Regions from separate parts of the Nocardioides sp. YJ-D4 genome, predicted to be linked through region 1. Evidence: riboswitches for the same ligand, from Rfam matches in the RefSeq annotation. Region 1 holds a riboswitch; the other holds the start of a gene.
What was found. A riboswitch is a leader RNA that binds a small molecule or an ion and turns the genes downstream of it on or off. The one in region 1 is predicted to bind cyclic di-AMP.

Region 1 (7,550 bases):
TGACGGAACGAGACGTCGTGCGACTCCGTCGCCGAATAGAGCTTCACGGGCACGCTGACCAGCCCGAACGACACCGCGCCCTTCCAGATCGCACGCATGGTGACTCCCTCCGTAACGGCAACGTCTCGCCCAGTATCTGCCGTATTCCGTTTTCGCGGTACCCCTTAACCCCACGCGTCACACGGCCTGCTGGAGGCAAGATGGACACATGCGGCCCATGCTCGCCACGCCCGGCGCCCACGTTCCCCCGGGGGAGGAGTGGGTCCATGAGGTCAAGTGGGACGGCATCCGGCTGGTCGGAGAGTCCGAGCAGGGACGTACGCAGACCCGCCTCGCGACGCGCAACGGCAACGACGCGACCCCTGCCTGGCCCGAGATCGCGACCGGGCCGACGCGCGACATCGTCGTCGACGGTGAGGTGATCGCGCTCAACCACGCCGGGCTGCCCGACTTTCGGGTGCTGATGGACCGGATGCACAACCGCGACGTCCGCCGGGCGGCGCGGTTCGCGGAGCGGATCCCCGCGACGTACATGGTCTTCGATCTGCTCCGTCTCGACGGGCGGCTGCTCATCGAGGAGCCCTGGGCCGAGCGCCGCAAGATCCTCGAGGCGGTCCATGCCGACGGCGATCTGGGCTCATGGCAGGTGCCGGCGACGTACGACGATGGCCGGATGCTCCATGAGGTCACGAAGCAGCAGGGGCTGGAGGGGATCGTGTCGAAGCGGCGCGGAAGCCGCTACCGGCCGGGGGAGCGGAGCAAGGACTGGATCAAGCTGGCCCACCGCTACCGGGCCTCGCTGGTGGTCGGCGGCTGGCGACCCGAGGTGGGCACCGAGGGCGGTACCGAACGACTCGGCGCCCTGCTCGTCGGGCAGCCGACGCCCGAGGGGCTGATCTACCGTGGGCGGGTCGGCAGCGGCATCACCGGCAAGCGGGCCCAGCGGCTCGGGGAGCTGCTGCGCGAGACCAGCCGGAGCCCCTTCGCCGGACCCGACGTCGATCCGGACGGGGGAGTGCCGTCGCTGGACGCTCGGGGCACCCACTGGGTCGAGCCGCTCCTGGTCGTCGAGGTGGAGACCCACGGCACTGCTGTCGCGGCGGCGAGCTACAAGGGCCGGCTGCGACAGCCGAGCTTCATCGGCATCCGCGAGGACATCGAGCCGAAGGATCTGTGATGGTCGAACGAGAAGAGGTACGCGTCGAGGTCGACGGCCGGGTCCTGACCCTGACCAGCCTCAGCAAGGTGCTCTATCCACGCACGGGCATGACGAAGGGCGAGGTGCTCAACTACTACGCCCAGGTCGCGCCGGCGCTCCTGCCGCAGCTCCAGGACCGTGCCGTGACGAGGATCCGCTGGCCGCACGGCGTCGGCGACATGTCCTTCTTCGAGAAGAACGCACCGGCCGGCACGCCCAGCTGGGTCCGTACGGTCATCGTTCCGACAACGGGATCCCGAACCGCCGACCACAGGGAGGGAACACTCACCTTTCCGATCCTCGACAGCCTCGCCGCCCTCACCTGGGCCGCGAACCTCTCCGCGCTGGAGCTGCACGTCCACCAGTGGACGGTCGGCAGCGACGGCACCCCGGCAGGCGCGAACCGGATCGTGATCGACCTCGACCCCGGCGAGCCGGCCGGCCTGCAGGAGTGCTGCGAGGTCGCGCTGCTCGTGCGCGAGGCGCTTGCCGCCCGTGACCTCGCCGCGACGCCCGTGCTCAGCGGGAGCAAGGGCGTGCACCTGTACGCCGCCCTGCCCGAGCCCGTCGAGCCGGACGTCGCCACGGCGCTGGCCAAGGAGATCGCCGAGGACCTCCAGAAGGCGCACCCGAGCAAGGTGACCGCGACGATGACCAAGAGTCGCAGGTCAGGCAAGGTTTTCCTGGACTGGTCGCAGAACTCGGGATCGAAGACGACCATCTGTCCCTACTCGCTGCGGGGCAAGGGGATCCCCACGGTCGCGGCCCCGGTGACCTGGGACGAGGTCGCCGAAGGGGCCGAGGATCCGCTCGGTATCGACCAGCTCGGACCTAACAATGTGATCACGCGCTTATCTGAAAGGGGGGATCTCTTCACAAGCCCTACGGGGCTGTAACTATTGTTCTCTTCATGTCGAACTCCGTGCTTGTCGTAGAAGACCAAGAGGACATCGCTGCTCCCCTGGTGCGCACGCTCCAGCGTGAGGGCTATGACGTCACCTGGGTCGACTCCGGCAAGAAGGCGCTGGAGCTGCTGGCACCTCCGTACGACGCCGAGCTGGTGCTGCTCGACCTGGGCCTTCCGGACATGGACGGGCTCGAGGTCTGCAAGGCCGCTCGAGACAACGGCTACGAGGGCGGGATCATGATCCTCACCGCCCGTGACGCCGAGATCGACCTGGTCGTGGGGCTCGACGCCGGTGCCGACGACTACCTGGCCAAGCCGTTCGCGCTGGCCGTCCTCCAGGCGCGGGTCCGCGCCCTCCTGCGCCGCTCGGGCCCGGTCGAGCCCGGCGCCGACGACGACGCCCTGCGCATCGACGTGGCTGCCCACCGGGTCTACGCCGGCGAGCGCGAGGTGACCCTGACCGGCAAGGAGTTCGCGCTGCTGGCCGTCCTGGCCGCCTCCCGCGACAAGGTCGTCTCCCGCGACCGGCTGATGGCCGAGGTCTGGGACGAGAACTGGTACGGCTCGACCAAGACGCTCGACGTCACCGTCGGACGCCTGCGCCAGAAGCTCGAGGCGGCCGGTGTGCAGGAGAAGGTCGTCGCCGTCCGCGGCGTCGGTTTCCGTCTCGAAGCAGCGGAGTAAACGCAAGTTCGACACGGTGTCATACGCGTGTTCAGTGCGTGAGATGTTTCACAAACGACGGCAAAGCCACGCGTGAACACGCCGTTTGTGCTTCAGATTCGGCCATTCGGGATTGGATCCGTTCCAGATCGCATGTCACCTTGGATGAGCCGTGCAGAACGCACGACCGGCCCCGGTACACGCCGAATCCTGTCCCTCCGGACGCCGGCCCCTACTACTGAACCCCCTTTACCCTCACACTCAGCAGTACGTATGGGACAGGAGCGGGGGACCCAAGTTCCACGCGACTAACTCGGACGGTCGCTTGGGGTGAAGCCATCGCCACGATGGCCGGGCAACCTTCTAGCCCGAACCCGACAGCTCACCTCGCAGGCGTGGGAAGGAACTCACGCATGTCCAAGTCCGTATCTCATCCTGCCCATCGAGGCGCGCCCCGCCCGTTCCGGTCGCCGAACGTCTCGATCGCCCGGACGATCGCAGGATCTCTCAGTGGCCACGGCAAGCTCCTCGGCCGCATCACCCTCGCCAGCGGCATCGCCGCCGGTGCCCTGGTGGCAGTCCCCGCCGCCAACGCCGCGCCGGCCTCCCACGAGACCACCTCCGTCGAGTCGGCCGTCGAGCCGGCCAAGGTGGTGGAGGCTCCGACCCTGGAGGCCTCGGCCACCCCCACGGCGATGCTCACCGACATCAAGCAGCTCGAGAGGGCTGTCGAGGTGCAGGAGCGCAAGGCCGAGGCAGCCCGCAAGGCGGCCGAGGCGAAGCGCAAGGCAGCGATCGCCGCCAAGAAGGCCGCGGAGGCGAAGAAGAAGGCCGAGGCCGAGGCCAAGGCCTTCGCCGCGAGCCAGGAGGGCAAGATCGAGCGCGCGATCAGCGTCGCCTCGGAGCAGATCGGCGACCCGTACGTCTGGGGTGCCACCGGTCCGAGCTCGTTCGACTGTTCCGGCCTGACGCAGTACGCCTTCAGCGCTGCCGGCATCGAGCTCCCCCGGGTCTCGCGCGACCAGGCGGCTGCGCTGCCGACGATCCCGAACGACCAGATCCAGCGCGGCGACCTGATGTTCTGGGGCAGCCCGGTCTACCACGTGGGCATCTTCCTGCGCTGGGAGAATGGTCAGGCGATCATGCTGCACGCCCCCAAGCCGGGCGCGTCCGTTCGTGAAGAGGCTGCCTGGGACGGCTGGTTCGCCGGCTCGACCCACCAGGCCTGAGGCTTCTCGGGACCCATATATCCCCCTGGCGCTCGCCCTCCGGTTCCCCTACCGGAGGGCGAGCGCATATTTGCGGGGTCGGCGAATCGGGCGGCGAACCACCGGTCAAGTAACCTGTAAGACGTGGCAGGCCCCGAATTCGACACCGAGATCAAGCAGCTCCAGGCAACGATGCAGACCATCGGCCAGGTGCTGGACCTGGACGCGATGCGCAAGGAGATCGCCGACCTCGGCGAGCAGGTCGCCGCGCCCGACCTCTGGGACGATCAGGACAACGCCACCCGCGTCACCGGACGTCTCTCCCTGCTACAGGGCGAGCTCAACAAGTTCACCGAGCTCCGCACCCGCATCGAGGACCTCGGCCTGATGGTCGAGATGGCCCAGGAGGAGGGCGACGCCGACTCGCTCGCCGAGTCCGAGGCCGAGCTGGGCCGGGTGAAGAAGGCCGTCGAGAGCCTGGAGATCCGCACCCTGCTCTCGGGGGAGTACGACTCCCGCGAGGCCCTGGTGACGATCCGCTCCGGCGCCGGTGGCGTCGACGCCGCCGACTTCGCCGAGATGCTGATGCGGATGTACGTCCGCTGGGCCGAGCGCAACAAGTACCCGGTCGAGGTCTTCGACACCTCCTACGCCGAGGAGGCCGGGCTGAAGTCCGCCACCTTCGCGATCCACGCCCCCTACGCCTACGGCACCCTCTCCGTCGAGGCCGGCACCCACCGTCTGGTGCGGATCAGCCCCTTCGACAACCAGGGCCGTCGCCAGACCTCCTTCGCCGCGGTCGAGGTCGTGCCCGTGCTGGAGCAGACCGACGAGATCGAGATCGACGAGAACGACATCAAGGTCGACGTCTACCGCTCCTCGGGCCCCGGTGGCCAGTCGGTCAACACCACCGACTCGGCGGTCCGGCTGACCCACATCCCGACCGGCACCGTGGTCTCCTGCCAGAACGAGAAGTCGCAGTTGCAGAACAAGGCCGCCGCGATGATCGTCCTCAAGGCCAAGCTGCTCGCGCTGAAGAAGGCCGAGGAGGAGGCGCAGATCAAGGAGCTCAAGGGCGACGTCGCCGCCTCCTGGGGCGACCAGATGCGCAACTACGTCCTCAACCCCTACCAGATCGTCAAGGACCTGCGTACGACCTACGAGGTCGGCAACCCGCAGGCGGTCTTCGACGGCGACATCGACGGGTTCCTCGAGGCCGGCATCCGGTGGCGCCGCGGCGCCGAGAAGGCCGAACAGAACTGACCTGATGGTTGCGCTGACGCGCACCAGGCTTCCACTCCCAGGCCGAGGCGCGGCGTACGTCTTTGACGCCTACGGCCCTGAGGACGGGGTGCCGATGGTGCTGTTGCACGAGCTCGGTGGCAGTGCGAAACGGTGGCAGGGTGTGGTGCCGCCGTTCGCCGATGCCCACCGGGTGCATGCCTTCGACATGCGTGGACACGGGGACTCGGATTGGGCCTCGGAGTACTCCCACCGGCTCATCGCCGACGACGTCATCGTGGCGATGGACGCGCTCGGGATCTCGGGCGCCGTGGTCGTCGGGCACTCGACCGGCGGCAACGTCGCCCTCCTGGTCGCGATGCACCGGCCCGACCTGGTCTCCCGGCTGATCATCGAGGACGTGGTGCCACCCGCGCCGCGCCAGCGCAGGTCGCCCGGGCGCCCGGCACGGCCGATGCCCCACGACTGGGAGTGCATCGCGTCCCTGCTGGTCGAGGCGACGATGTACGACGCGTGGATGTGGGAGCAGCTCGAGCTGCTGCCCATGCCGACCCTGCTCGTGGCCGGTGGCGGCAACAGCCACATCCCGCAGTCGGATCTGGAGAAGGTCGCCCAGCGGATCCCGCAGGCCGACCTCGTCCACTTCGACGTCGGTCACTTCGTGCACCGCAATCAGCCCGCCGAGTTCGCCGACACCGTCCTGGCCTGGCTCGCGTCGCGGTCCTGAATCCGACCCGTACTGCGTCGCGGGTGGGATCCCCATCCCTAAGGACCCCACCCGCTCTCGCCAGCCGGCTCTGCTCTGACTCAGTGCCCGCGGCGGCGCGCGCCGCCCGGTGAGGTGCCTACCCGGCCCGAGCGACTAAGTCGATTAAAGCACTCGACTTTGGGTCGGCGCAAACGACGCGCCGGGACCGGGCCTCGATCGAGAACCTCAGGCGTCGGCGGCGGCCGCGGTGAGGGTCACCAGGCACCAGCGGGAGGCGCGCTTCTGGACCGTCGCGGGCGCCTCGCCGGCCTTGCCGGTGAGCTCGCAGGAGAGCCAGGCGTCGCCGAAGAGGCCGCGGTGGACCACCTTCGTCTGCTTCTTCGCGTCGGTGCAGGTGAGGGCGACCGACGGCTTCCCGTACGCAGGGGTCGACGCGGCCTTGCAGCCCTTGGGCACGCTCTTGGTCATCTGCGTGGCCCAGTCCAGGGTGACCGGCGGCGCGAAGACCCAGGCCCGCGCCGAGGTGGCCGAGTCCTCCGGCCCGGTCCAGATGCAGCCGTACTCCTGCGCGACATCGTTGACCTGGCCCGAGATGGCGGTCTGGTCGCCGTCGCCGTAGGCCTTCTTCTCGGCGGCGGCGCCGCCGAGCGCCTCGGTCGCGTCCTCGGTCGGGACGCGGTCGCAGAACGCGCCGCGGCGTACGTGCATCGTGGTGGTGTCCGTGGTGCTCAGGTCGCCCTTCACCTCGGGGACCTCGGGCTCGTCGTCTTTCAGGGTGAGTACGCCGACCCCGACCGCGATCGCGGTGAGGACTACGGCACCGATGAGGATCCGGACTGCAGAGCGCACGCCGTCAGAGTACAGGGGCAGGTATGTCCGAGCCGAAGTGCTGAGCCCACCACCGTTGCACTACCCTCGGTGCGGTGATCCGCTTCGAGAAGGTCAGCAAGGCCTACCCAGGGCAGGCGCGCCCCGCCCTCAACAGCCTTTCGATCGACATCCAGAAGGGGGAGTTCGTCTTCCTCGTGGGCCAATCCGGCTCGGGGAAGTCGACGGCGCTCAAGCTGATGCTGCGCGAGCAGCGCCCGACCACCGGTCGGGTCTACGTCGCCGGCAAGGAGATCAATCGGCTCGCCGGCTGGAAGGTGCCGCGGCTGCGCCGCCAGGTCGGCACGATCTTCCAGGACTTCCGCCTCCTGGCCAACAAGAACGTCGCCGAGAACGTCGCCTTCGCGATGCAGGTGACCGGTCACTCCAACCGCGAGATCCGGGAGCGCGTCCCGGAGACGCTCGAGCTGGTCGGCCTCGACGGCAAGGGCGACCGGATGCCCGACGAGCTCTCCGGTGGTGAGCAGCAGCGCGTGGCCGTCGCCCGCGCGTTCATCAACCGGCCGATGATCCTGATCGCCGATGAACCGACCGGAAACCTCGACCCCGGCAACACCGTCGGCATCATGCGCCTGCTCGACCGCATCAACCGGTCCGGCACCACGATCGTGATGGCGACCCACGACGTCCAGATGGTCGACCAGATGCGCAAGCGCGTCATCGAGCTCGAGCACGGCCACCTCGTACGCGACCAGGTCCAGGGCGGCTACGGTGCCCAGTTCTGAGGCGCCAGCT
Region 2 (7,550 bases), 440 kb from region 1:
TCAGCCAGAAGGAGTCGCCGGTGCGGCCGGGGAGCCGTGATGCCCGCGGCTCGTGCAGGCCGCTGGGGACGTACCTCTCCGCGCTCAGCGCGTAGACCTCGCGACTGAGGGCGTAGGTGAACACGATGCCGGACCCGATCGGGGCCAGGATCGCGGCGATCCGGACCAGCACGACCAGCCAGTCGAGCGGCGCCCCGGCCAGCGTGGCCGCGTCGGTCAGGCGTGCGTAGGAGGTGCCGTGCTCGGCCCCGGAGCCGGCCATGTGCTCGGCGTAGACCAGCTGGAGGGAGGAGTAGAGGAGGAACGAGCCGACGACCGTGCCGTAGACCGCCCAGCGCACCCGCCTGGCCACCTCGCGACGGCCGCCACGGACCTCTCCGGTCACGTCCAGAGGAGCCTGGAAGCCGATGTAGGCGTAGATCACGCCGCTGGTGATCAGCGCGCTGAGCACGCCGGTCGTGGTGGGCCCGGCCGCGGTTCCCGGAGCCGTGGGCCGGCCCGGGGCCGCGAGCGCCAGGAACACCACGAAGATCACCGGGATGGCGATCTTGAGCAGCGTCAGGGCCGCGTTCGTACGCAGGACGAGCCGTCGGGGCAGCAGGACGAAGGCGATGATCGCGGCGGTCACCAGCACCGCCAGGGTCGACCCGATCCCGGTGAGCCCGCCGTCGCCGGCCAGGGCGGGGACGATCTCGGCCAGCCCGTTGACCGCCGCGGCCGCCTGGGCGGCCGGGTTGATGGCGTACGAGATCCACAGCGACGCCGCGAGGATGATCACCACCAGCGGCCCGAAGGCGTCGTGCGGATGGAACAGCAGCCCGCCGGTGCGCTGGGAGATGAGCCCGAACTCGACCATCACGACCGCGATGGTGAGCATGAGCAGGCCGCCGGCGGCCCAGCCGAGGAGCGCGGCCTCGCCCAGGCTCTCGTGAAGGGTGGGAACGGCCAGGAGCCAGCCCGATCCGATCACGCCGCCTGCGGCGAGGCCGACGACCTCGACGAGGCTCAGCTTGTCGGCCTGATCGGCGGGTCGCTCGTCCCTCTCGTCCTTCGCGGGTTCATCGGGGGTCACGGGTGTGACGGGTGTGACCGGCGTGACGGGCTCGGTGGGCTGCGGAGCGGGAGCCGCAGGGACCTGGGCGCGTCGCATCGCCTCGAACGCGATCGCGGTCATCAGACCACCGACGGCCGCGACCCAGAAGCTCGACTCGTGCAGCAGCTCGCGGAATCCCGGGGACTTGAGGGCATTGAGCTGGACGCTGCCGTAGATGGACATCACGAATCCCGCGGCGCACAGGATCATCCTGGCGATCGCGCTGAGGGTGTGCCGCACGCGCTGGTCTCCCACTCCCGATGATTCGAACGTCGGGAGAACCTATCGAATCAGGCCGGTGTGGCGCAGGAAGCCTGCGGGATCAACCGAGCAGGGGCGAGAGCGAGGAGAGCGGAACGGTGCGGGCGCCGGCGCGGCGTACGTCCTTGACGACCTCGGCGTCGTCGGTGGCGACCAGGATGACGCGGCCGGCGGGCTCGGCGTCGACGAGGTCGCGGATGACGTCGTCGGCGATGACGCCCTCGGGGGAGAAGAGGACCTTGACGCCGCGCGGAGGCACCGCGGTGGGGCGTACGGATGCGGAGTGGGCGTCGAAGACGACGGTCGTCTCGGCACCGGTGCGGGCGGCGATCGGCGCGATCGCCCGCAGCAGCCGCAGCCGCTGGGCATCGAGCGCCGAGTCGGGCCACAGCGCCTTGGAGACGTTGTAGCCGTCGACGATCAGCCGGACCCGCGGCATCGCCAGGAACTGCTCGAGGTGGGCGCTGCTGGTGACCCCGGCACCGGCGGCGGCGTCAGCGGAGGCCAGCTCGGCCTCCACCCGCTCGCCCGGGGTGCCGGTGACCGGCGGCAGCGCCAGCTCCCGACGCAGGCCGCCAGCCGCGTCGAGCAGCGTGTCGAGCAGGAACCGGGCGCGCAGCGAGGCGTCCTCACGGTCCGTCTTGGACGTACGCCGCTCGGCAGCGGCCTCGCGTTCCAGCTTGTCGATCTGGCTGCGGAGCTGCCGCAGCTGGCGGTCACGTGCGGCGAGCTCGTCCTCGGCGCGGGCGAGCGCCGTGCGGGCCTCGGTCAGGGCCTCGTCCAGCCCGGTGCCGGCCTCGCGTGCGGCGGCCCGGGCCTCGCCGAGCTTGCGTCGCAGCGCGGTGTTGTCGGCCTTGAGGTCGTCGAGGCGGGCCTTGCGGTCGGCACGCACCTCGCGGAGCTCGTCCTCGGCCGCGGCGAGCTTGCCGCGCAGCCTGGCCACCTCGGCGTCGACCACCGGCACCGCGGCGGCTTCCAGCCGGTCCAGGGCCTCCTTGAGCGAGACCTCCCAGCCGTCGGGGCGGATGAGCCAGACGACCGCGGCCGCCTCGGCCGGATCCTCGGGGAGGACCACGTCGTCGGCGGAGCCCTCGGAGACGTACGCCGGTCGCAGCTGGCTGCCGACCTTCTCCCGGACCTCGTCGTCGCTCTCGAGCACCGAGGCGATCATCGCGCCGCCGGCCTTGGCCCGCCGGGCGGGCGCGAAGTCGGCGATCCGCTTGAGCGCGGGCGGCAGGCGCACCACGTCGGGAAGCACCCCGGCCGTGAGCGCGACGATGCGCCCCCGGACCGTGTCGGGGAGCGTCGCGTACGCGGAGACCTCCATGTGCCAAGTGTAGGGACCCGGTCCGCGATCGCCGCCTCGAATACCGTGCTGCGATGGTGGTGACACGCCGGACGCAACCGGACGAAAGCAAAAATGTCGGTGCTCGGTGAGACCGTCACTCACATGACGACGAGAATCGACTGTGACACCTGCCTCGTGCGCGGTTTGGCGTGCCACGACTGCGTGGTCACCGTGCTTCTGGGGCCACCGCCGGAGCTGACCATCGAGGACGACGAGCGCCGGGCGCTCGACGTGCTGGCCGAAGGAGGCATGGTCCCGCCGCTGCGCATGGTGGAAGGGATGTAGCCGAACTTTTGGGCGTGGGTGGTTGGCAGGTGGGGGATGCCGTCGGCTAGTGTGCGCAGGAACTTGGCGCTCGTGGAAGTGGGTCAACCGGCCCACGCGAGTGTCGCGCTTAGTCCAGGCCCGCTTCGGGGCGGGCCAGGAGCCGGGGAACCACACCGGTCGTACGCCGCGAACACGGAGTGCGATCACCTGGGGTGCATCCGCCGCAAGGGCGATCTGGGAGACCAGATCGAGGAGCGGTGGTAAGGCAGGTCGTGCCTGAACCCGTCAGCTCACCCGGTAGGCGTCAACGACTACACACAAGGAGACCGTCCGCTCGTGACACGCGACCGGAAGCGACTCATTGCCGGAGCAGCCGGCATCGCCGCCATCGGAGTCGCCGGGATCATTCCCGCAGCGACCCCCGCCCAGGCAGACCCTGACATCGACGACGTTCGCAAGAAGGTCGACAAGCTCTACACCCAGGCCGAGGCGGCCAACGAGGACTACAGCAACGCCAAGCTGCGGCTGCAGGACCTCAAGGACCAGCTCGAGGACCTCAACTCCGACGAGAAGCGTCAGAGCAAGGAGCTCGACAAGATCCGCGCCGAGCTCCGTGACTCCGTGCTGCGGCAGTTCGAGGGCTCCGACGTCTCTGCCGTCGGCCAGGTGATCACCTCCGAGGACCCGCAGGAGTTCCTCGCCGGTCTCTCCACCGTCTCGTCCTACAACGCGCTGCAGGCCGACCTCCTCGCTCGGTACAACACCGAGGCGGAGGCCCTTCAGGTTCGTCGCGAGGCCACCGAGGACGCCAAGTCCCAGATGGCCAAGATCAAGACGACCATGCAGCAGAAGAAGAGCGAGATCGACAAGAAGTACGAGGCGGCCCAGGCCGAGCTCGACGAGCTGGAGGCCGATGAGCTGGAGGAGTTCCAGTCCACCGACACCAGCATCCCCTCCAACCTGCCGCCGCCCTCGGGTCGCGCCAAGGTGGCCGTCGACTACGCCCTCGCCCAGGTCGGCGACGCCTACGTCTACGGCGCCACCGGCACCGAGTCGTGGGACTGCTCCGGCCTCACCATGGGTGCCTGGGGCCAGGCCGGCGTCTCGCTCCCGCACTCCTCCTCGGCGCAGTACAGCAGCGGACCCCAGGTCTCGCGCGACCAGCTCGCCCCCGGTGACCTGGTCTTCTACTACAGCCCGATCAGCCACGTCGGCATCTACATCGGCAACGGCATGATCGTGCACGCGTCCAACCCGAGCACCGGTGTGAAGGTCTCCCCGATGGACGAGATGCCCTACACGGGCGCTGTCCGCCCGGGTTGAGTTTGACCCAGCACCCCGAAGAGGCCGATCGTTCGCAGGTGCGAACGGTCGGCTCTCTTCTTTCTCGCCCGGCCCTGATCGGGGCCGCGCTGGTGCTGGTGATGCTGCTCGCCGGGTTCGTCGGCTGGCGGCTCACCGGCGGGGGCGAGTACGTCGCCCCGACCCCGAGCAGCGCGCCGGACGTGCGCGCCGACACCGAGGGTGCCCGGGCCTCGCTGGATGCCCTGGTCGACGGCGTACGCGACGGGGCGGAGCCCGAGGGAGAGGACGCCGCCTCGGTGGCGGTACGCAACGCCCGTGCCATCGGCCTCGGGGACGTCACCGCGAGGTACGTCGCCGAGTCGGGCAACGTGGAGCCCGACGGCTCCTGGACGGCCGACGTCGAGATGTCGTGGCGCAGCCCCGGTGACCCGGTATTGACCGAGGAGCTGAAGGTCGGCTTCGACGCCGAGGGCGCGATCACCGGTTTCTCGGCGGCCCAGGGCACCCGCGTGCCGCTGTGGCTCAGCGGCCCGGTCGAGGTGCGCCGCACCGGCTCCACCCTCGTCATCGCCCAGGCCTCGGCCGACGTAGCCGACCGCTACGCCGAGCTGGCCAGCACCGCTGTCGCCGGGGTCCGCAAGGTGATCCCCTGGAAGAACCCGCGCCTGGTCCTCGAGGTGCCCGCGAACGGCCTCGACTCCGCGCTCGGCGCGCAGCCCGGGACCTACGCCGCCGTCGCGGCGGTGACCGCGACCGTCGACGGCTCCACGAAGGCCGGGACGCCGCTGCACGTGTGGGTCAACCAGGGCGTCATCGGTGACCTCGACGCCCCCGGCGCCCAGATCGTCATCACCCATGAGGCCACCCATGCGGCCACCGACGCCGCGACCAACACCCGTCGGCCGATGTGGCTGGTCGAGGGCTTCGCCGACTACGTCGCGCTCCGCGACACCAAGCTGCCGCTGTCCAAGACCGCCGGCCAGATCCTCGCCCAGGTCCGCGAGAACGGCGCCCCCGACCACCTCCCGGGCAAGGCCGAGTTCAACACCCGCTCGGAGCACTTCGGCGCCGAGTACGAAGCCGCCTGGCTCGCCTGCGAGGTCCTCGCCGAGGCCGGCGGCGAGCAGGCCCTGGTCGACCTCTACGAGGAGACCGGTCGCGGCATCGGCCTGGAGAAGGCGCTGCAGGCCGGCTTCGGCTTCGGAGAAGAGGAGCTGACCGCCCGCTGGCGGACCCATCTGTCACACTCGGCTCGATGAGTCGGGCGGAAGTGAGTGCAACGCGACGTACGTCGTGGGTGGTTCTCGTCCTCGGGGCGGTGGCGTTCGTGGTGCTCGCCTGGGCGCTGATTCCGTGGCATCCCTACCCGGGCGGCGCGCTCGACCTGCCCGACGAGCGTGACGTGTTCACGCCCGAGGAACTCGAGCGGATGCTGGCCTACTCCGGCACCGCCCGCTGGATCAGCCGGGCGTCGCTCCTCGTCTCTCTGGTCGTCGCCTGCGTGCTCGGGTTCACCTCGCTCGGCCGGCGCCTGGTGGCGCGGCTGCCCGGACCATGGCTGCTCCGGGTGGTGCTCGCCGTCGCCGTGGTCACGCTCCTCGGCTGGATCGCGACGCTGCCGTTCGGGGTGGCCATCCACCGGCTGCAGATGCGCCACGGACTCTCCCGGCAGGCGTGGGGACCCTGGCTGGGCGACTCGCTGCTGAACCAGGTCGTCGGCATCGTGACCACCTCCGTGGCGCTGCTCGCCCTCTTCGCCTGCATCCGCCTCGGCCGGCGTTGGTGGCCGGCGGTCGCCGCCGCCCTGGTCGCTGCCCTGGTGGTGGTCGGCTCGTTCATCTATCCGGTCGTCATCGAGCCGCTGTTCAACGACTTCGAGTCGCTGCCGCGCGGCCAGTTCCGGACCGAGGTGATGGCGATCGCCGAACGTGAGGGCGTCGAGCTCGACGACGTCCTGGTGGTCGACGCCTCTCGGCGTACGACCTCCCTCAATGCGTACGTCACCGGCTTCGGCTCCACCCGCCGCGTCGTCCTCTACGACAACCTCGTCGACTCGCAGCGGGGCGCCGCCGCGCGCGGGGCGGTCCTCTCCGTCGTCGCCCACGAGCTCGCCCACGCCAAGCACGACGACGTCCTGGTCGGCACGGTCATCGGCGCCGCCGGTGCGGTCGCCGGCGTCGGTCTGCTCGGCCTGCTGCTGTCCTACCGGCGCCAGGACGAGTACGCCACTCCCGAAGCGGTCCCGATGCTGATGGCCGTCTTCGCGCTCGCGAGCGTGCTGGCGATGCCGATCCAGAACGGCCTCAGCCGACACGTCGAGGCCCGCGCCGACGTCGAGGCGCTCCATGCCACCGGCGACCTGGAGTCGTTCACCCGGCTGCAGCACGACCTCGGTGCCCGCTCGCTCTCCGACCCGTCACCGCAGGCCTGGTCGCAGTGGTGGTTCGGCTCCCACCCGACGACGCTGCAGCGGATCGCTATTGCTCATCGGGTTCTCGACTGAAATAGGCCGAGTCGGCGCATCTTGACGCCTCGCTCGCTTCGCTTCGCTCCAAGGCGTCAAGATGCGCCGACTCGGCGGCACGAGCAACTACTTTGCGTACAGCGCCTCGACCTCGTGACTGAACTCGCGCATGACGACGTTGCGCTTGAGCTTGAGGCTGGGGGTGAGCTGGCCACCCTCCTCGGTCCAGGATTCGGGGATGATCACGAACTTGCGGATCGACTCGGCCTTGGAGACCGCCTTGTTGGCGTCGTCGACGGCGCTCTGGATGGCGGCACGCAGGTCCTCGTCCTCGACGAGGTCCTCGATGTCGCCGGACTTGCCGTTGGCCTCGGCCCAGGTTGGCAGCGCCTCGGGGTCGATGGTGACGATCGCGCCGATGAACGGCTGGCCGTCGCCGACGACGATGCACTGGTCGACGAGCACGTGGGCGCGCAGGCGGTCCTCGAGGACGGCCGGGGCGACGTTCTTGCCGCCGGCGGTGACCAGGATCTCCTTCTTGCGGCCGGTGATCTTGACGAAGCCCTCGTCGTCGACCTCGCCGAGGTCGCCGGAGTGGAACCAGCCGTCCTCGGTCTTCGCATCCGAGGTGGCGGCCGGGTTCTGCCAGTACTCCTTCAGCACCTGGCCGCCCTTGAAGAGCAGCTCGCCGTCATCGGCGACACGCACCGAGGTGCCGGGAATCGGCCGGCCGACGGTGCCGATCTTGAACGCCTCGGGCAGGTTGACGGTGAGCGCGCCGGTCGTCTCGGTGAGGCCGTAGCCCTCCAGGA

Region 2: it holds a riboswitch for cyclic di-AMP, as region 1 does, so the genes downstream of both, ACW14X_RS04725 (C40 family peptidase) here and ACW14X_RS06795 (C40 family peptidase) in region 1, are expected to answer to the same signal.

The regions. Positions count from the first base shown of each region.
Region 1 covers NZ_CM132932.1:1,411,150-1,418,699, reverse strand. The annotation lists gene ku (non-homologous end joining protein Ku) at 1-98, opposite strand, end outside; gene ACW14X_RS06810 (ATP-dependent DNA ligase) at 209-1,177, shown strand; gene ligD (non-homologous end-joining DNA ligase) at 1,177-2,094, shown strand; gene ACW14X_RS06800 (response regulator transcription factor) at 2,109-2,789, shown strand; cyclic di-AMP (ydaO/yuaA leader) riboswitch at 3,017-3,179, shown strand; gene ACW14X_RS06795 (C40 family peptidase) at 3,182-3,997, shown strand; gene prfB (peptide chain release factor 2) at 4,121-5,239, shown strand; gene ACW14X_RS06785 (alpha/beta fold hydrolase) at 5,244-5,945, shown strand; gene ACW14X_RS06780 (hypothetical protein) at 6,153-6,776, opposite strand; gene ftsE (cell division ATP-binding protein FtsE) at 6,851-7,540, shown strand.
Region 2 covers NZ_CM132932.1:975,597-983,146, reverse strand. The annotation lists gene ACW14X_RS04740 (APC family permease) at 1-1,333, opposite strand, end outside; gene ACW14X_RS04735 (NYN domain-containing protein) at 1,416-2,681, opposite strand; gene ACW14X_RS04730 (hypothetical protein) at 2,805-2,987, shown strand; cyclic di-AMP (ydaO/yuaA leader) riboswitch at 3,084-3,288, shown strand; gene ACW14X_RS04725 (C40 family peptidase) at 3,306-4,292, shown strand; gene ACW14X_RS04720 (hypothetical protein) at 4,331-5,533, shown strand; gene ACW14X_RS04715 (M48 family metallopeptidase) at 5,530-6,777, shown strand; gene ACW14X_RS04710 (AMP-dependent synthetase/ligase) at 6,865-7,550, opposite strand, start outside.